One region of the Geobacillus sp. LYN3 genome, then DNA from elsewhere that is predicted to be linked to it. Evidence: riboswitches for the same ligand, from Rfam matches in the RefSeq annotation. Region 1 holds a riboswitch; each other region holds the start of a gene.
The links. Region 1 has a riboswitch for cobalamin ahead of DCC82_RS05380 (ribonucleoside-diphosphate reductase subunit alpha). Riboswitches for the same ligand answer to the same signal wherever they lie in the genome.
Positions count from the first base shown of each region.

Region 2: it holds a riboswitch for cobalamin, as region 1 does, so the genes downstream of both, DCC82_RS09400 ((2Fe-2S) ferredoxin domain-containing protein) here and DCC82_RS05380 (ribonucleoside-diphosphate reductase subunit alpha) in region 1, are expected to answer to the same signal.
Region 3: it holds a riboswitch for cobalamin, as region 1 does, so the genes downstream of both, DCC82_RS12155 (ABC transporter substrate-binding protein) here and DCC82_RS05380 (ribonucleoside-diphosphate reductase subunit alpha) in region 1, are expected to answer to the same signal.

Region 1 is NZ_QCWL01000001.1:1,024,097-1,030,819, forward strand. It holds gene DCC82_RS05370 (TerC family protein) at 122-811, shown strand; gene DCC82_RS05375 (ribonucleotide-diphosphate reductase subunit beta) at 826-1,866, opposite strand; gene DCC82_RS05380 (ribonucleoside-diphosphate reductase subunit alpha) at 1,886-4,171, opposite strand; cobalamin riboswitch at 4,296-4,493, opposite strand; gene DCC82_RS05385 (carbon starvation CstA family protein) at 4,791-6,723, shown strand, end outside.
Region 2 is NZ_QCWL01000001.1:1,808,768-1,815,490, reverse strand. It holds gene cobJ (precorrin-3B C(17)-methyltransferase) at 1-348, opposite strand, end outside; gene DCC82_RS09420 (energy-coupling factor ABC transporter ATP-binding protein) at 417-1,262, opposite strand; gene cbiQ (cobalt ECF transporter T component CbiQ) at 1,280-1,996, opposite strand; gene DCC82_RS09410 (energy-coupling factor ABC transporter substrate-binding protein) at 1,993-2,277, opposite strand; gene DCC82_RS09405 (energy-coupling factor ABC transporter permease) at 2,279-3,019, opposite strand; gene DCC82_RS09400 ((2Fe-2S) ferredoxin domain-containing protein) at 3,016-3,414, opposite strand; cobalamin riboswitch at 3,540-3,731, opposite strand; gene rraA (ribonuclease E activity regulator RraA) at 3,781-4,275, opposite strand; tRNA gene DCC82_RS09390 (tRNA-Gln) at 4,378-4,449, opposite strand; gene DCC82_RS09385 (DNA topoisomerase III) at 4,778-6,723, opposite strand, start outside.
Region 3 is NZ_QCWL01000001.1:2,319,750-2,326,472, reverse strand. It holds gene DCC82_RS12170 (DUF7916 family protein) at 1-316, shown strand, start outside; gene DCC82_RS12160 (PH domain-containing protein) at 700-1,314, shown strand; cobalamin riboswitch at 1,445-1,659, shown strand; gene DCC82_RS12155 (ABC transporter substrate-binding protein) at 1,789-2,745, shown strand; gene DCC82_RS12150 (FecCD family ABC transporter permease) at 2,711-3,763, shown strand; gene DCC82_RS12145 (adenosylcobinamide amidohydrolase) at 3,763-5,247, shown strand; gene cbiB (adenosylcobinamide-phosphate synthase CbiB) at 5,244-6,215, shown strand; gene cobD (threonine-phosphate decarboxylase CobD) at 6,172-6,723, shown strand, end outside.

The DNA.
Region 1 (6,723 bases):
AAAGGTCTTTTTTTGTGAAGAAAGGAGGATGTAAGAGATTTTGTCGAAAAATATTTTTTGGACACCCCTGAGGGGCCGAAAAGCCTTGATAAATCAACATTTCTAGAGGGAGGAATGATCAATGGAATTATTTTCGATGGAATTTCTATCTGCACTTTTATCGATTATCATTATTGATCTTGTACTAGCGGGCGATAATGCGATCGTCATTGGTTTGGCGGCGCGAAATTTGCCGAAGCATCAACAGAAAAAAGCGGTTATTTGGGGAACGGTAGGGGCGGTTGTAATCCGCGCGCTTGCGACCTTATTTGTCGTATGGCTATTAAAAGTTCCTGGATTGCTGCTAATTGGCGGTATATTGCTTGTTTGGATCGCTTATAAGCTCCTTGTCGAAGAAAAGGGCCATGATGTGGAAGCAGTAGGAAGCTTATGGGAGGCAATCCGCACGATTATTATCGCCGATGCGCTGATGGGATTGGATAATGTTTTGGCGGTGGCGGGAGCCGCGCACGGAAGCTTCTTATTAGTTATATTAGGATTATTAATTTCGGTGCCGATCATGGTATGGGGAAGTACGTTAATTTTGAAATGGATCGAGCGTTTCCCAATTATTATTACAATCGGAGCGGGAGTGCTTGCATGGACGGCTTCGAAAATGATTGTGGACGAGCCGTTTTTAGATCAGTATTTTGCTAATCCGATTGTCAAATACGGATTTGAAATTCTCGTCATTGCTGGAGTGATTGCCGCTGGCACGTTGAAAAAGAAGAAGGGTGAAAACAAATTAGAAACAAAAGCCGCCAACGAATGATTGGCGGCTTTTGCTTATAACTCATCAAATCCGTTATCGATATTCACTTTTGTATATTGTCTTGATTTTTGTTCGAAAAAGTCTGATTTGCCGAGGTCGACTTCTTCATATGCTTTAATCCAGCGCAATGGGTTTGTCCGATAGCCGTCAAACGGACGGTCAAAGCCAAGCTGATGGGCGCGGACGTTGGCGTAAAACTTAATGTAGGCGCTCAAATCGTGCATATCAATGCCATCGATATCGTTGCCAATGATGTAATTGGCCCATTCGATTTCCAGCTCTGCTGCTTTAATGAACGTTTCTCGCACAAATTGAGCAAGTTCCGGTGTATTGTATTCCGGATATTCGTTTAGCACTTCTTTAAAAATTTTCGCAAATAAATCGACATGAATATGTTCGTCTCGGTTGATGTAATTAATCATCGTGCTTGTCGCGACCATTTTTTGATTGCGCGCCAAATTATAAAAGAAAGCAAAACCGGAGTAGAAGAACAGACCCTCTAAAATAACGTCATACACAATCGATTTTAGCAAGTTTTCAACATTTGGATGTTCAGCAAACTCTTTATAGCCGTTTGTGACGAAGTCGTTTCGCTTTCGCAAAATCGGTTCGTTTCGCCAAAACTCAAACACTTCGTCCTGTTTGCTTTTTGGCACGAGGCTTGAAAGAACATAAGAATATGAATGATTATGAATGACTTCTTGCTGCGCGAGCATAATCATCAGCGCGTTAATGCTCGAATCAGTGATATAATTGGCGACTCTTCCGGCGTAATCTGTTTGAATGCTGTCAAGCAACGCTAAAAGCCCAATGATTTTCAAAAACGCGTCTTGTTCGCGTTCAGTTAAATTCGGAAATTGTTTGACGTCTTGGGACATATTGATCTCAAACGGCGTCCAAAAGTTTGCCAGCATTCGTTTATATTTGGCGTACGCCCAAGGATAGGCGATATCATCCCAATTTAGGACGTTTGAGCTTTTGCCGTTAATGATTCTTGTAGAGCGGTTTGGTGCTTCTGGGTCCATGATGATCCGCTTCGTTAATGGATGTGCCATGTTTTATTCCCCCTTGGCATTAACTTGCGCATGATTCACATTCATCGATCGTGCTGGAAGTAGAACGGACGTAATACGTTGTTTTTAGTCCTGACTTCCATGCGGTGAGATGAAGATCTAAAAGCTCTTTTGCTTTGATGGTGTTCAACACGTAAAAATTAAACGAAATCGCTTGGTCGATATGGCGTTGGCGCGCCGCATTTTGCTTAATGCTCCAATGCTGGTCAATATGGTAAGCTGATTTATAGTACCACGTTGTTTCGGCGTTTAAATCGGGCACGGTAACTGGAATTTTGTAATCTTTCTTTTCTTCGGCGTACACTTTTAAAAAGATCGGATCGATACTGGCGGTGCTGCCGGCGATAATCGACGTCGAAGCATTTGGCGCGATCGCCATCACATAGCCGTTGCGCATGCCGTGTTTGGCGACTTGTTCTTTGAGTGCATCCCAGTCAAATTCTTCGGTGCGATGATATCCGCGCTTGTCGAAATAAGCGCCCGTCTGCCAGTCAGATCCCGGAAACGCTGGATAGCTTCCTTTTTCTTTCGCGAGCTCCATACTCGCTTGGATCGCTAAGTAGGCAATTTTTTCGTACAGCTTGTCCGCGTATTCAACTGCTTCGTCTGATTCCCAGCGAATGCCTTTTAACGCAAGCAAATGATGCCAGCCGAACGTGCCAAGTCCGACGGCGCGATATTTTTGATTGGTGAATTTCGCTTGTAATACCGGGATATTATTTAAATCAATGACGTTATCGAGCATGCGCATTTGGATCGGGATGAGCCGCTCGAGTACATCGTCGGTGACGGCACGGGCAAGATTGATGGAAGACAAATTGCAAACAACGAAATCGCCCGGGATTTTTTCAATGATAATCTTTCCATCTTTCGTATATTGCTTTTCCATGACGGTCGGGCTTTGGTTTTGCGCAATTTCCGTGCAAAGGTTGCTGCAGTAAATCATGCCGAGATGCGCGTTCGGGTTTTTCCGGTTCACTTCATCGCGGTAAAACATAAATGGTGTGCCGGATTCTAATTGGCTGCGCATAATGCTTTTCATTATTTCGATCGCCGGCACTTTTTCTTTCGAAAGACGCTCCTCTTGAACGCATTGCCAATATTTTTCGCGAAAGCTTCCGCTGCCCTTTTCTTCGTCATAAAAATCTTCCAAACTAAATCCCATCACTTTGCGCACTTCATGCGGGTCAAACAAGTACCAATCGCCGCGTTTTTCGACTTGCTCCATAAATAAATCAGGAATGCAGACGCCGGTAAATAAATCGTGCGTTCTCATCCGCTCATCGCCGTTGTTTAATTTCGCATCCAAAAAAGCGAAAATGTCTTTATGCCAGACGTCTAAATAGACGGAAATCGCACCTTTTCGCTGCCCTAATTGGTCAACGCTGACGGCGGTGTTATTAAGCTGCTTCATCCATGGAATAACGCCGGACGAAACGCCTTTAAACCCCCTGATATCGCTGCCTCGGCTTCTGATTTTGCCGAGATAGACGCCGATTCCGCCGCCGGATTTGGAAAGGTTGGCGATATCGGTGTTGCTGTCGTAAATCCCTTGCAAGCTGTCATCGACCGTGTCGATAAAGCAGCTTGACAGTTGTCCGTAGCTTTTTCCGGCATTTGCTAATGTCGGCGTGGCGACGGTCATATATAAGTTGCTTAGCGCCCAATACGCTTCTTGAATGAGCGCAAAACGGCGATGTTTCGGTTCTTTCGCCATTAACGTCATTGCGATGATAAGGAAGCGCTCCTGCGGCAGTTCGTACAAGTTGCGGTCGTAGTCGCGGGCGAGGTAGCGGTCCGCGAGCGTGCGAAGGCCGATATATGTAAACAACTTATCTTTATCTGGATCAATAAGTTTTCCAAGCTCATTGATTTCTTCTTTTGAGTAATCATCAAGAAGAGAACGATCGTACACGCCTTTAGAAACAAGCGTTGTAATCAACTCGTACAAGCTGCCGTAGCGTTGTTTTGCGTCATATCCACGTTGTTTTGCCGCTTCTTTGTATAGCTTTTGCAAATAGATGTGAGCACAGACAAACGTCCATTCTGGTTCTGCCTCACTAATATAGGAAAGACCTTCAAGTATTAAGTAATTCGTGATTTGTTCCGCAGAAAGTGTATCTTTGCTTTCGATGATGCGGATGATGCGCTCCATATAGTCATCTGTCTGTAGATGCGGGTAGTCTTTTGTTATATTGCGGATAAAGGAAATGAGTCGTTCGCGCGAAAACGGTTTAGTTTGCCCGTTTTCTGAAGTAATAATGATAGTGTTCGCCTGTAGTTCCATCAGTTTCTCCTCCTTGTTTCCATAAAAAAATCCACTCGGGTCGAGTGGACGAAACGACAGTATAAAAAGGGCAAGAGAAGCCCTTTCCAACCATCGTTTCATCTTCTCGCTCCCCGGAGAACATGAAACGCAAACAAGCAAGGCAGGTCTCCTGACTCGTGCTTCTTCCTACTTTGGATCCTTCCCGTATGTGCGCCCGAGCGAGCTTTCACATACAGTGGATGTTCCATTTCGTCCACACATACAGTTGCGGGGGCAGTTCTGGATTCTCACCAGATTCCCTATTAAGTCCGGATGGACACCATTGCTTGCGGTTTTTATACTATATTTAGTTGTTTTATGAGTTTATAACACAATATATAGTGTTGTTGCTGTTGGTACAAGCATATAATAAAACGATAGAAAATTCAACTATTTTTTGTAAGGACATGAAAACTAATAATAAAACAGTTATCCAAAATTCAACAAATTAATATTAGGCAGGAATGTTCAGAGTAAAAAAAGATATGGTGATAAAACGACTATAAAAATATTTATCCTTATAATATTTAGAAAATATTCTTTGAATTTTTCAGAATAGTTAATATAATATTATTAAAACAACAAAGGGGGAAAAGACGTGAAAGGATTAAAATCGGCCTTGCTTTGGGGGCTTATTTCCGCTCTTGGGGCGGCAGGGTTTGCCGTTCTTGCATTGAACCGCGGCGAGACGGTAAATGCGATTTGGCTGATTGTCGCGGCTGTCTGTACGTATGCGGTAGCGTATCGGTTTTATAGTAAATTTATCGCTCGCAAAGTATTTGAACTTGATGACAGTCGCAAAACGCCTGCGGAAGTGTTTAATGATGGAAAAGATTATGTGCCGACAAACAAATGGGTATTATTCGGCCATCATTTTGCGGCGATCGCTGGCGCCGGACCGCTTGTCGGACCGATTTTAGCAGCGCAAATGGGATATTTGCCAGGGACGATTTGGATTATTGTCGGCGTTGTGTTAGCGGGCGCGGTTCAAGATTTTATCATTTTGTTCGCGTCGATGCGCCGTGACGGCAAGTCGCTCGGTGAAATGATCAAGGAAGAAATTGGCCCTGTAACAGGATTTATCGCGATGCTTGGAATTTTAGGAATCATGATTATTTTATTAGCTGTTTTAGCATTGGTAGTAGTAAAAGCGCTTGTAGGAAGCCCTTGGGGAATGTTTACTATTGCCGCAACGATTCCAATTGCGATTTTGATGGGAGTTTACATGCGCTTTATTCGTCCAGGGCGTGTGGCGGAAGCGTCATTAATGGGATTTATTCTGCTTCTTGTTTCTCTTGTCGCTGGACAGTATGTGGCGGAGCATCCGACACTAGCGAAAATGTTTACGATGAAAGGCGAAACGATCGCCATTTTAATGATTGCTTATGGCTTTGTCGCTTCGGCATTGCCGGTATGGTTATTGCTTGCGCCGCGTGACTATTTGAGCACGTTCTTAAAAATCGGTACGATTGTTGGTTTAGCGTTAGGAATTTTAGTGGTTGCACCTGATTTACAAATGCCGGCGTTAACGAAATTTGTGGATGGCACTGGTCCTGTGTTTGCTGGTAACTTATTCCCATTCTTATTTATTACGATTGCTTGCGGTGCGGTGTCTGGATTCCATGCACTCGTTTCGTCTGGTACAACGCCAAAAATGATTGAGATAGAGAGCCATGCCCGCCCGATCGGCTATGGAGCCATGTTAATGGAATCGTTCGTGGCAGTGATGGCAATGGTTGCTGCGTGTATATTAACTCCTGGAGCATATTTCGCGATTAATAGTCCAGCTGCTGTAATTGGGCAGGATGTTGTGCAAGCAGCAAAAGTCGTATCTTCATGGGGATTTACCATTACGCCTGACATGCTGACGGAACTTGCCAAAGATGTCGGTGAGCAAACGATTTTATCGCGGACTGGCGGAGCGCCGACACTAGCGATCGGAATGGCTGTCATCCTTTCCAATGTGATCGGCGGAAAAGCATTAATGGCGTTTTGGTATCATTTCGCGATTTTATTTGAAGCGCTCTTTATTTTAACGACGATCGATGCAGGCACACGCGTTGGGCGTTTTATGATTCAAGATATTATGGGCACTTTCTACAAACCGCTTGGCAAAACGGATTCGCTAGTTTCCAATATTATCGCGACTACATTATGTGTATTAGCTTGGGGCTATTTCTTATATCAAGGAGTAGTCGATCCTCTGGGTGGCATTAATACATTATGGCCGCTTTTCGGCATCGCAAACCAAATGCTGGCAGGAATTGCGCTCTTATTTGGAACGACGGTTTTATTCAAAATGGGCAAAAAAGCTTACGTTTGGGTGACATTGGTCCCAACGACATGGCTTTTAGTGGTAACGATGACAGCAGGATTCCAAAAGCTGTTCCATAGCGATCCAAAAATCGGTTTTCTATCGCATGCTAATGTATTTAAAGATGCATTAAATCAAGGAAAAATTTTAGCACCTGCAGCCAACGAGGCACAAATGCGCCAAATTATTATGAACGACTACATTGATGCAACACTAT
Region 2 (6,723 bases), 780 kb from region 1:
AATGCCTGGGATGACTTCCACCTCGATATCGCTTTCTCGCGTCCAGCCTTTTTCAATGAGCACCTCATACACAAGCCCTGCCATTCCGTACACGCCCGCGTCCCCGCTTGAAATGACGGCGACCGTTTTTCCGCGTTCCGCCCATTTCACCGCCTCTTGAGCGCGGCTTACTTCTTCCGTCATTCCAGTACTAATCACTTGTTTATTGCCAATTAAATCCGCAACTAGGTCAATGTATGTTTTATAACCGATAATAATATCGCTTTCTTCAATCGCTTCCCGCGCTCGCTTTGTCATATGTTCCTTGCTGCCTGGGCCAAATCCGACAATCAGCAATTTTCCTTTCATTGTCTCACCTCAATTTCCATCTTCCTTGTCCATGTTAACTGGGCTCATTTGTCGAAAAAACTTGAACACTATATCACTTTTTCACTAATATAGAGGCTTGTATGCTCATTCATTCTCATCCATTGTTTCATTTCTTCCACATTCCGCGGGATGCGCATCTCGTGTGGAAACAACGTTTTCCATACAGAAGCAAGCAGCGGAACACCAAGATGCCATTTTTGCAATTGATGCTGCCTAGCAAATACGTCTTGCGGTGATCCTTGCATGACAATTTGTCCGTCATGCATGACAAACACGATATCTGCCCACTCTAAGACAAAATCAAAATCATGAGTAGCGATCAAAACTGTCGTGCCAGCTCGATGAATATCGTTGATCTTCTCGACAAACCTCTCGATTTGCAGGCGGTCTAAATATGCCGTCGGCTCATCGAGCACTAATAATTTCGGATTCATCACCATTACGGCGGCAAGCGTCAGCCATTTTTTTTGACCGAGACTTAAATGATGAACGGGCTTGTCCAACCATGAACGTAATCCAAACTCGTCCAGCGCTTTTTCCATGAGCTCGTCCATCTCACTTTTTTTCATTCCTAAATGGTGCAGGCCAAACGCCAGTTCATCACGTACCAATGGCGCCACAAGCTGGTGTTCCGGATTTTGAAAAACGATGCCGACCTCTTTCCGCCATTTTTGCAAGGTTGGACGCCGATAATCCATCTTCTCTCCATTCCAATAGATGTCGCCAGAGTCGGGCCGCAACAGCCCGTTCGCATGTAAAAATAACGTTGTCTTGCCGCATCCATTATGACCGATGAGTGCGCATTTTTTTCCACTGGGAACATGAAGGCTTAATCCTTTCAACACACATGGTCCATTCGGATACGTATAATATACTTCATCCATTTTCAGCATCTTCTGCCGCCCTCCTATCATCCAAGCCATAGAAGCAAACTTATGCCGATGGCTGCTTCCCACAGATAACGTTTGTTTTTTTCGTTGTATGTTTCCATATGAACATAGACAATTTCATTGGAAACTCCGCGCGCCCATAAAGCAAGGCGCAACGCTTCATAGGAATGCCATATTTTCTGAAAAAGCTGGAACACCAACATCCCGCCATGCCGCCAATGATTTCCTCCATTTCTTGCTTTCATTGCTACGTATAGCTCTTCTGCTGCTTTCTCGAAAACAAATACAAACCGATACATAAAAAACAACAACTCAATGATAATGGATGGTACTTTCATTCGTTTGAGCACATACAATATCTCTGGAAACGGGGTAGTCACCAAGAGGAAAAATAAGCAAGACCATGCCGCGACCGAACGAGAGAGCAAAGACATTGCGATGAAAATTTGCGAACGATCAATAGAAACATGAAAAGAACTGTCAATGGAAACAAGCAAAGCTGGAAAACTGACCATCAGAAACAATGCCACGACTCCGAGTGTTTTGGCGTAAACTTTCCACGAAACACGCGCATACCCGATAATCCATGCGGCAAGCCAAATCGTCATCATTATTTGCATTTTCCAACTACCTATCATGGCCATCATTAATAATATGAACGCAAATATCACTTTTTGTTCGGGACGTATTGTCCGCAGGCGGTTATTGTAAGCAATGGTGTCAAACTGCCGGATCATTTTGTTTCCTCTTTTCGGTTCGCCCGGCCTTTATAGACACCGATAATGTAGCCAATAATTCCGGCACCGATTGCCGCCTGCACAGAAAACAGCAACGTTTCCACCTCTCCGCCTGGCGGCTCAAATATGGTTTCCATCCAAGGTTGATAATGAGGAGCGAGCTTCTGAATCATTTTTTCCGCCTGGCCATCCGTGCCGCCAAAATCAGAGTGATGAATGAACAATAACGGCGCTACTACCAGTAAAACAGCAATAGCAAGAAGAAAAAGACTTCTCTTCATATTACACTCCCCTCTCTAACTGGTTTAGTTCCTGGCTGCTGTAAGTGGATAAGAAATTCCAAACGACGACCGTAAGCAGCCCTTCTGTAATCGCCAGTGGTATTTGCGTAACAGCAAAAATGCCGGCAAATTTGGCAAACGAAGCGAAAACCCCACCTGTCGCATCCGGGAACGCCAGCGCTAATTGCAATGAGGTGACAACATATGTGGCCAAATCAGAGAAAAATGCAGCGAAAAAAATCGTCCAGCGCCTCGGTATATTCCACTTTTTCCCGAAACGATAAATACCGTACGCCACAATCGGGCCAATGACCGCCATGGACACGGCATTCGCCCCTAATGTCGTCAATCCACCATGTGCCAGCAATAACGCTTGAAACAGCAATACGATGCTGCCCATCACCACCATCGTCCATGGACCAAACAGCACCGCACCGAGCCCCACCCCCGTTGGATGTGAGCTGCTCCCAGTAACGGATGGAATTTTTAAGGCGGACAGCACAAACGTAAATGCCCCCGACAGCGCAATGAGCAGCTTTAGTTCCGGATGCTCGCGTGTAATCCGAATTAGTGAACGCATACCGATGATAAAAAACGGCAAAAACACTAGCCACCAAAAAATCACCCATCCAACTGGCAAAAATCCTTCCATAATATGCATCGCAAATGCCGATGTGCTGCCGGTAAACGTAAAATAGACGACTAAACCGCAAAGGAAAAGGGCGACTTTCCATTTTTTCATGCTTTCGTTCCTCCCGTTGCTTTACATAATTTCGAGATTCCTAGAGGGGCGTTTGATTGTTTTGACATCATCAATCCTTGCTTCTCTTCATAACGGTACGTTATCGTTTCTTCCAACCATTCCCCATCTCGCAAATGCCTTCGCACAAGCTCCCTTGCTTTTTCCGGCGTCACACCGTTGTACCATACGCCTTCAGGGTAAACGATGACTACACACGCGTCTTGGCAACGGCCATTGCAGCGAGTCCGCGTCGTATGTACAATGCCATCTAACTCCAGCATCGCGATTTCTTCGCGGATGGCAAGCGTTACTTCTTCTCCCCCTTTACGCATGCAGCTGCCTCCATTGCAAATCAGCACATGATGTTTCATTCCGATTAAGTTCCATGTTGTCATGTTGAGTCTCTCCTTTTTTGCAAAATAAAAAGCACCTCTATACGCAGAGGTGCAGAAAAATGCATACAAATATAGCAAAAAAAGTATACCATTCTCCCGCACGTCTACCTATAATCCCGTAGGTATCCGTCCGAACAAATAAGGCAAGTCTCCTGACTTAGGATCATCGCTTTATTGCGCCTTCCCGAAGTTTCCTTCAGTGACATGATGCAACAAAGCTCCCCATCACAGTGGCGGGTACCGTGACGGATTTTCACCGTACTTCCCTTTTAAGCCTATTCTCTAATGAGAAAGGCACCTTATTTGTTTGGCATATAATGTCGATTTTTCAAAGAACATTTCTGTTATTCATAGTAGTACAAATTTTCAAACATCGTCAACCACTTTTTTCAATAAGTCCGTTTTCGCCAATACAATCCCGTCTTGATCAGCGTACACATAGGCGCCTGGCTCCCAACGAACGCCGCCAAATTCGAGCGCAACGTCCCGTTTTCCCTTTCCTTCTTTTTTGCTTTTCACCGGGCAAGTGCCAATCGCCATCACCCCAAGCGGCATATTGGCGATTTCTGCGGAATCGCGAATGCATCCGTGAATAATCACCCCGGCAAGCCCGCGCTCACAAGCGATCTGGGCAAGACGGTCTCCGAGCAGCGCGCAATTTCGCGAACCTTTTCCGTCTACGACCAATACGGTGCCCGCTGGAACAGTTTCGAGCGCCTCACGAACGAGCACATTATCTTCAAATACATCGACCGTCGCGATCGGTCCGGAAAATTCCGCTTTGCCGCCGTAAGATTGCATCGGCAGCTGGCATACTTGCAATTCGCTCAAAAATTCATCGCATAAATCAGCTGTTTTCATCACAATCTCCTCCTTGCCATGTCTTATATTTGACATCCTTTGTCAAAACTCCTTCTTTTTCAACAAAAAAACAGGCAAGCGACATTGCTTGCCTGTTAGAGACTGGGCTAGCTGGATTCGAACCAGCGCATCACGGAGTCAAAGTCCGTTGCCTTACCGCTTGGCTATAGCCCAATATTATCATGTTCTTGCCAAACTGTTTATGAGATGATTTGTACATTTGTAGTATATCCAGAAGTTTTTGTCTCTATGTATAAAAACATCTAATTTTCATCCGCTTTTTCTTCTCCGTTTTTACTCATTTCAGTATGGGCAAAATCCTTTTTTCAAATTGTTTATCCATGGTTATCCCTTCTTTTGTTTACGTAATATAATTACTGTTACTCAAAAAAATTTCCCTTACAAGTGTAATCGTACAATTTTTAGATCTATTCGTAAATATGCTAATTGCCATTTTCTAGTGATGAAAAAAATAATCTCCCCCTCAACATGAGAAAGGAGATTATTTTTTCGGAAACGAAAACACTATTTTTTTCTCCTTTTCATCCCACATTAACGCTGCATCAAACGTTTTCTCTCCTTTTTTAAACCCTTTGATGACGTTCGTTTTCCCATGCTGCAAAAGCTTTTTTACATTGGCTTGCGAAATCGTTTTGCCAAGAATTCTTTTTGAAATCGTAAATGAGCATTTCGTCTTGGCATAATTGGCGCAGCCATAAAACTCGCCTTTGTCAATGACCATTCCGCCGCATAATTTGCATGTGCCAACTGGTTTTCCTAACGTCGCTTTCGATGTGGTGCGCTGAATTGATGCCGTATCGAATCCGGCAAAGTTCCAGTGCTGCGACGAGGCAAGCGCATCTTCGACGATTTTTTTCGATAATTTTTTTACTTGCTCCATAAAATGGGCCGCTGACGCCTTCCCTTCGCCGATTTCGCTTAGACGCTGCTCCCATTTCGCTGTCATTTCCGGAGAGGCTAAAATTTTTTCGCCAATCGCTTCGATGAGCACTTTCGCTTTATCGGTCGCATATACTTGATTTTTCTTTACTTCGATATAATTTCGCTCTTTCAGCGTCGTAATGATGGCGGCGCGCGTCGCTTCCGTGCCAAGACCTTCCGTTTTGGCAAGCACTTTTTCCAATTCTTCGTTATCTAAAAATTTCCCTGCCGTTTTCATCAGCGTAATCAGCTGACCTTCCGTATACCGCTTTGGCGGCTGGGTCTTTCCTTCTTTTATACGGACGTCCAGCACATCGCCTTGTTCGCCTTCACGGAGCGAGGGAAGAATCGCTTCCTCGCCCTCTTCCCGCTGGCTGATGACTTTCCGCCATCCTTCCTGGATTTGCTGCTTTCCTTTCGAAATAAACCGGGCGCGCCCATCAACAAGCGTGATAACGGTCGTATAGTCAAACACCGCCGCTTCGTAATGAGCGGCAATGAGACGCCGCACGACCAAATCGTAAATTTTCCGCTCATCCGCCGATAACTTCGCCGGATCGGCCACTTGCTCCGTCGGGATGATGGCATAGTGGTCGGTCACCTTTTTTTCATTGACATAACGTTTATTATGTAAAATGGACGTGTTCGGCAATGGAAAAAACGGTTGATACTCCGGAAACGCCCGCAATTTTTGCAAAATGTCCGGAAATGTTTCCGCTTCGCCTTTGGTCACATAGTTCGAATCAGAACGCGGATACGACACGATTCCTTTTTGATACAATTTCTGCAAAATATCGAGCGTCTTTTTTGGGGAAAATTGGTACATCTTATTGGCCGCTGCCTGCAAGGAGGACAAGTTGAATAACAACGGCGGATGAAACGTTTTTCTTTCCGTTTGAACCTCTTTTACTTCGGCCGGCTTGTTTCGGCAAAACTGCGCGATTTTTTGCGCCAGCAGCTCCTCCTTGATACGCGTTTCCCCTTTTTCGTCCACCCATTTCCCTTCGTATTGCTTGCCGTCAATGTGAAACTTCGCCATCACTTCCCAAAACGGTTCGGGACGAAACTGCTCGATTTCCTTTTCCCGTTTCACGATGAACGCGAGTGTCGGCGTTTGCACTCTTCCTACAGAAAAGACATCATTCATCCCTTTTTGCTTTAGCAAAATGCTGTAAACACGAGAAGCGTTCATCCCGACAAGCCAATCGGCACAGGCGCGCGCGTACGCTTCTTCATATAAATTTCTTGTTTCGGCTTCATCTAACAGCTGGCGGAATCCTTCGTAAATCGCTTTTGGAGTTAACGACGAAAGCCAAAGCCGCTTCATCGGCTTTTTCACACCGCTCATTTGAATAATATTGCGGACGATCAGTTCCCCTTCTCTTCCGGCGTCACCGGCATGGATAATTTCCGTCACTTCCGGTTTGCGAAGCAGTTCTTTCACAATCGCAAACTGTTTTGCTTTCGCTTTTTCCACTTCATATTGAAAACGCTCCGGAATGATCG
Region 3 (6,723 bases), 1.3 Mb from region 1:
AGCTGATGTAGTTCTTATGCCGGCGCCAGGAACTGTACAAGGTGTGACCTTAGAAAAAACGGAAAAGCTAGTTCAGGTTGCCCACGAACATGGCGCGCTCGTTATGCTTACGATCGGCACAAGCCAGGAAGGAGCGGATGAACATACGATCCGCCAAATCGCGCTCGCAAGCAAAATGGCAGGAGCCGACCTGTATCATATCGGAGACGCCGGTTATCATGGCATCGCCATTCCGGAAAACATTATGACGTATTCGATTGCCATTCGTGGCAAACGCCATACGTATATTCGCATGGCAAGATCGCCATTGAGATAGTGAACATATATTGATTGTGTCATGATAGAGCTGTTACGAAGAAGGATGATTATTCCTTCTTCATTTTTTGTTGGAAGCAATCTTCGCAAATGATTTTGCCTTCCTGTTGGAGGAATGCCTTGATTTCTACTATTCCTCTGTATGCCGGATATCTCATATGAACATAAATCGGTTCATTTTTTTCAATTGTTTTGTTGCAAACAGAACAAGTTGGACGAATGCGAAACATAAGGCATCTATCCTTTCCAACTAGTGATGCGTTTATTATAGCATGAGAAGTTTCACTATTCTTCAAAAAATAGAAAAAATTTTAGGGATATTCCGTTTACTCATGATACAATAAAAGTAATTACCATTTTTTAAATAAGGAGAGGAGCTGCACGATGTTTGGAAAAGTCGCTGCCGATGTGCTTGGATTAAGCGATATCGGCTCGGTTATTAAACCGGAAAACTATGATAAAGTCGATGCCGATGATTACGTGATGCATGAAGACGGGGAAAAGATTTATTTCTTAATTAAATCGAAGTCGGATGAGTATTGCTTTACCAATAAAGCGCTTATTCATTTGGATGGCACGAGCGCAACAAGCAAAAAACGCGTATTGCGCCGCTATGATTATTACAAACATACGATTTCCGATGTGTCGCTCGAAACGGCAGGCACGGTCGATTTAGATGTGGAGATTAAGTTTAAAATCGGCGCCCATGCCTATTCGATTGACGTCCATAAAAAGCATTTAGAAGAACTAAAAGATTTATATAAATCGCTGCTCGCCATCTCTGAGCTTTGCCATGAAAACAAAACGAAGCTCGAGTACGCGCATAAAAGTTTGGAATTGACGGCAAACGTATTCGGGCAAGTGAAAAGTGACACAAATAATTTCGTTGCCGATTTCAAAGCGGTGAATGAACTTGCGTTTCAATGGCTCGTTGACGCGAAAACAAAATATACGGTGAAAGACTTCGGCTTTGTGTTTGAACGGTATATTAATAATTAATTGCATTGTAACCTCCGAATCGCTAAAAGTTCGGGGGTTTTAATGAATTGAAAACAATGAAACTTTGAATTTTTTATTGCCAAACGATCTTTCTTCCTTTAATATTATAACTGTCAATTGTTCGACAATTTTATACAATAGCGGCAAGGTGCCGAATGGAGCGATTCGCTCCTAATGGCTTAATAGGGAATCTGGTGAAAGTCCAGAACTGTCCCCGCAACTGTAAATGCTGACGAAATGAAATCGCCACTGTACGGTGGAATGGCAAGCGCCGTTTGCCGTATGGGAAGGTTCAGAGTAGGATGAAGCATGAGTCAGTAGACCTGCCTTGTTCGCTTATAGTTTCCTATCTTCGGGGGGTGAGATGAGGAAACGGCAACGGTGGCTGCCTTCGTGTATACATATTGCCGTTTCTCGCTCATTCCGAGTTAGGAATGAGTTTTTTTATTTTACATAAAGAAGGGGGAACAAAAAATGAAAAAATGGAAACAGTATGTCATGTTGCTCGTATTCATCCTTACATTTGGCTTCTTGTTTGGATGTAATGGAGAGAACGCAAGCAAAGAGCCTGCAAAAAAAGAAGAACCGAAAACGGAACAAGCGGCGTTTCCGGTAACGGTAAAAGATGGATTAGGCGAGGATGTAACGATACAGTCTGAGCCGAAAAAAATCGTTTCCTTAATTCCAAGCAACACAGAAATCGCCTATGCGCTGGGATTGGGAGAGAAAATCGTCGGTGTAAGCGATTTTGACAACTATCCGGAAGATGTAAAAAATAAGGAAAAAATAGGCGGCATGGAGTTTAATGTAGAGAAAGTCATTTCGTTGAAGCCAGATTTAGTGCTTGCCCATGCGTCTAGTGCACATAATTCGAAAGATGGTCTTCAGCAATTAAAAGATGCAGGCATTACTGTATTGGTTGTCAATGATGCGAAAACGTTTGATGATGTCTATCATTCGATCGAATTAGTTGGAAAAGCGACAGGAACTGCGGACAAAGCACAAGAAATCATCCAAAATATGAAAACAAAATTAGAAGCTATAAAAGAAAAAGCAAAGCAAATTAAAGAGGAAGATCAAGCAAAAGTATGGGTCGAAATATCACCAGCTCCAGAAATTTATACTGCTGGAAAAGGAACGTTTATTGATGAGATGCTCCAGGCGATCTCCGCGAAAAATGTCGCCGGTGATTTAGAAGGGTGGCCGATGGTTACGGAAGAAAAAGCGGTCGCGTACAAGCCGGATGTCATTATTACAACATACGGCGGAGCGAAGCAAGTGTTGGACCGTCCTGCTTGGAAAGATGTCCCGGCGGTGAAAAACAAACGGGTGTATGATGTAAATACAGACTTAGTAAGCCGTCCAGGTCCACGTTTGATCGAAGGAGTAGAGGAACTTGCAAAAACAATTTACCCGGATATTTTTAAGTAATATATGGATGTATGCAGTTGCAATAACGGTCGTTATTACTTCGCTCTTGCTGGGGATATCGATAGGTTCTCTATCGATTCCCTTTTCTATTATTATCAAGATTATTTTTTCGATCTCGTTTGGGTTGCCGTTGCCCGGCGATGTTCCCGATGATCTCGTGCAAATCGTGATGGCGATCCGCCTTCCACGCGTTGTGCTCGCGTTTCTTGTCGGGGCGTCGCTGGCGGTCGCGGGAGCTGCGTTTCAAGGGCTGTTAAAAAATGCGCTTGCCGATCCGTATACGCTCGGCGTGTCGTCAGGTGCTTCCGTTGGTGCTGTTTTTGTCATTTTCTTCGGTATTCAATTGCCGTTATTTGGTACATTTACGCTTCCTATTGTCAGCATTATATTTGGCCTTGTGACGCTCGTGCTTGTTCTTTTATTTACACGAGCGGTGGAGCGAAAAATGTCTGTAGAGACCATCATCCTAGTTGGAATTATGTTCGGGGCGTTTTTCAGCGCGCTTATTTCCTTAATGATTGCACTAACTGGAGAAGAATTGCGGCAAATTATTGCATGGCTGATGGGGAGCGTAGCGATGCGCGGCTGGAAATATACGATGATGATGCTTCCGTTTTTTCTCATCGGAGTGATCATGCTGCTTTTTAATGCGCGCGAACTGAACGCTTTTGCGTTTGGGGAGTCGGCCGCTATGCATATCGGGGTCGATGTGTTGAAGCGAAAAGTGATGATTTTAACCGGTGCTTCGCTGCTAACCGGCGCGGCGGTGTCTGTTTCCGGAACGATCGGTTTTGTCGGATTGGTCGTTCCACATATGGTTCGCCTCGTCTGTGGTCCGAACCATCGTCTTCTGTTGCCGCTTTCCCTATTGTATGGCGGTGCCTTTCTCGTTCTTACTGATTTATTGGCGCGTACGATTATTTCGCCGAGAGAATTGCCAATCGGCGTAATTACCTCATTGATTGGCGCACCTTTATTTGCACTACTATTTTTTCGAAGAATGCGAAGAAAGACGTGATGAATGTGCTTGAAGTAAACCATGTTTCTTACCACTATCATCGTAAACAAGTGCTTCATGATGTAACGTTTACCGTAGCAAAGGGAGAAGTATTTGGGATTTTAGGGCCAAATGGGAGCGGGAAAACGACCTTATTGAAACTGTTAAGCAAGGAGTTGTTATTACAAAACGGAAGCATAACAGTAAACGGCCGGCCGCTTCGTTCTTTTTCGCAAAAAGAATGGGCGCGCTTTGCCGCGGTGCTTCCGCAAACGGTTGATGCGGCATTCGGATATACGGTAAAAGAAACAGTGGAACTTGGAAGATATGCCCATCAAAGCGGTCTATTTCCGACATGGACGGAAGAAGATGAACAAGCGGTGAAAACAGCAATCGAAGAAGTTGGGCTAATGGAAAAAGCAGAAGAAGGGATTGACCGTTTGAGTGGGGGAGAACGTCAGCGTGTTTATTTAGCAAGAGCGCTTGCGCAGCAGCCTCAGCTTTTATTGCTAGACGAACCGACCAATCATATGGACATTACCCAGCAAATGAAGCTATTGGACCAGCTTGTCCGCTCGGCGAAGGAAAAAGAGTTAACGGTTATTGCGATTTTTCATGATATTAACATCGCTAGTTTATATTGTGACAGGCTTTTAATGTTAAAAAAAGGGGAGGTAGTCGCGCTAGGGACGCCGGAAGAGCTGATGGAACCTGAGATTTTCCGTTCTGTATTTCACGCGTCCGTAAGCAGGCAAGCACATCCGACCGTCTCTAAACCGCTTATGGCGTTTTTACGGGAATGGCAATTTCCGATATTACAACATAACGAACTGCGCGAACGATTCGCGTGGACAATGTTGGAGGACTGCGTCGTTGTAACCGCAACCGAGCCGCTTAAGGTGTTATCTTCCGCGCTTGTCGGATCAGGCTTTCAATGGGCGACTCATTTTGTCAATCGTCAAGTTTCAAAAGATTATGATTGCGAAGATGCGGAAACGGAAATGAAACATTATTTACGGCGCCGCGGCTTTCCCGTCCAAAAAACGATTGGAATGATGACCGCTGTTTCTGTCGAAGATACCGTCTGCATGTATGAGAAACATGATGCGTTTTCTGTATGGACCGTTGTTACCGCTGGAGTAGGAAATGCCGTTGATGCCGCACAAGCATGGAAACGAGAGGAATTAAGCCAAAAAGTCGGCACGATTAACATTATGGTATTTATCGACGGAACGTTGACGGATGCCGCTTATGTGCAGGCTTTAATGACGGCGACGGAAGCAAAAACAAAAGCATTATACGATGAAAAAATTGTCGATCCTGAAACAAGCACCTATGCAACAGGAACATCGACGGATTGCATCGCGATTGCCGCGACACAAACGGGAGCAACGTTTCCTTATGCTGGAACGATCACACCGATTGGAAAAGCGATCGGGCGAACCGTTTATGAAGCGACAAAGGAAGCCCTTCGCCGTTATAAACAGCGGAGGGAATCATTGTGAGTCATCTTTTGGCGATTGCTCTGGCGCTTGTGTTGGATTGGTTGTTTGGCGATCCTCGTTGGCTTCCGCACCCCGTGCGTGGAATCGGATCATTCATTTCCTTTTTCGACAAACGGCTTAATCAAGGGCGATATCGGCGCATGAAAGGGATTATTACCGTCGCGGCCGTAGCAGGAATGGTTTACTGCCTGGCGTCTCTTGTTGTATATATCAGTTATTCTCTTTCATGGATATTTGGCGTTATGATGGAAGCGGTCCTTATTTTTACGACGATTGCGACAAAAAGTTTACAAGAAGCTGCCTGGAATGTGCTTATTCCTTTAGAACAAGGAAAAATCGAAAAGGCTCGCCGCGAATTAAGCATGATTGTCGGCCGGGATACAGAAAATCTTGACGAACCGGAAATTGTGCGCGCTTGTGTAGAAACGGTGGCGGAAAATACGAGCGATGGAATTACCGCGCCGTTGTTTTACGCTTTCATCGGCGGGGCTCCATTGGCGCTTTTTTATCGGGCCGTAAATACGTGTGATTCGATGCTCGGCTATAAAAATGAGGCGTATCGCGAATTCGGTTGGGCGTCAGCGCGTTTGGATGATGTGGTCAATTATGTGCCTGCTCGTCTTACGGCGATGGTGATGATATTTATCCATAGCGGAAAGCGACTTCGTCATTGCTTGCGGGTGCTTTTTCGCGATGCTCGCAAACATCCAAGTCCAAACAGCGGATGGCTAGAATCGGCGATGGCGGCGCTTTTAGGCGTGCAGCTTGGCGGAACGAACACATATAACGGAATCGTTTCGCACCGGCCGACGATCGGCGATCCGCTCGTTCCGCTAAAAAAAGAACATATTCGCCATGCAGTGCGGATTATGCTCGTTACGGTTTTATCGTTTGCGATATTGCTGTTCATAGGAGGGATATTGATTGAATTTGCCAGCACATGGAGCAAATCCCCGCCAATTATATGAGCATCTTGGGATTCCAATTCCAGAAACTTACGTTGATTTTAGTGTCAACACAAATCCATATGTATTGCCGCTGTCGCTTTGGCCGAAACAAGCTGATTTTTGCGGTTGGGCGATGGAATATCCAGACCCGGATGCTTCTTTATTAGTTGATTTACTTGCGCGTATCGAAGGAATCGCACCAGAGCAAGTGCTGATTTCCAACGGCGCTTCGGAATGCATTCATTTGCTAGGACAATTATTTTCACGGAAACGAATTGGAATTGCGGAACCGACGTTTTCTGAATATCGCCGCGCTTGTGAGGCGCACCATTGTAAGATCGTTTCGATTGTCTCGAATGAGGAAAGCAACTGGAAATATAATCTAAGTGAGTTAACAACGTTATTAGGGGATGTTGATGCTTTCTTTTTATGCCATCCAAACAATCCAACCGGAACGGTGATGACGGAAGAAGATCTATATGCGTTGCTTGTGGCAGCGGAGAAGGCAGAGACATTTGTTGTCATCGAT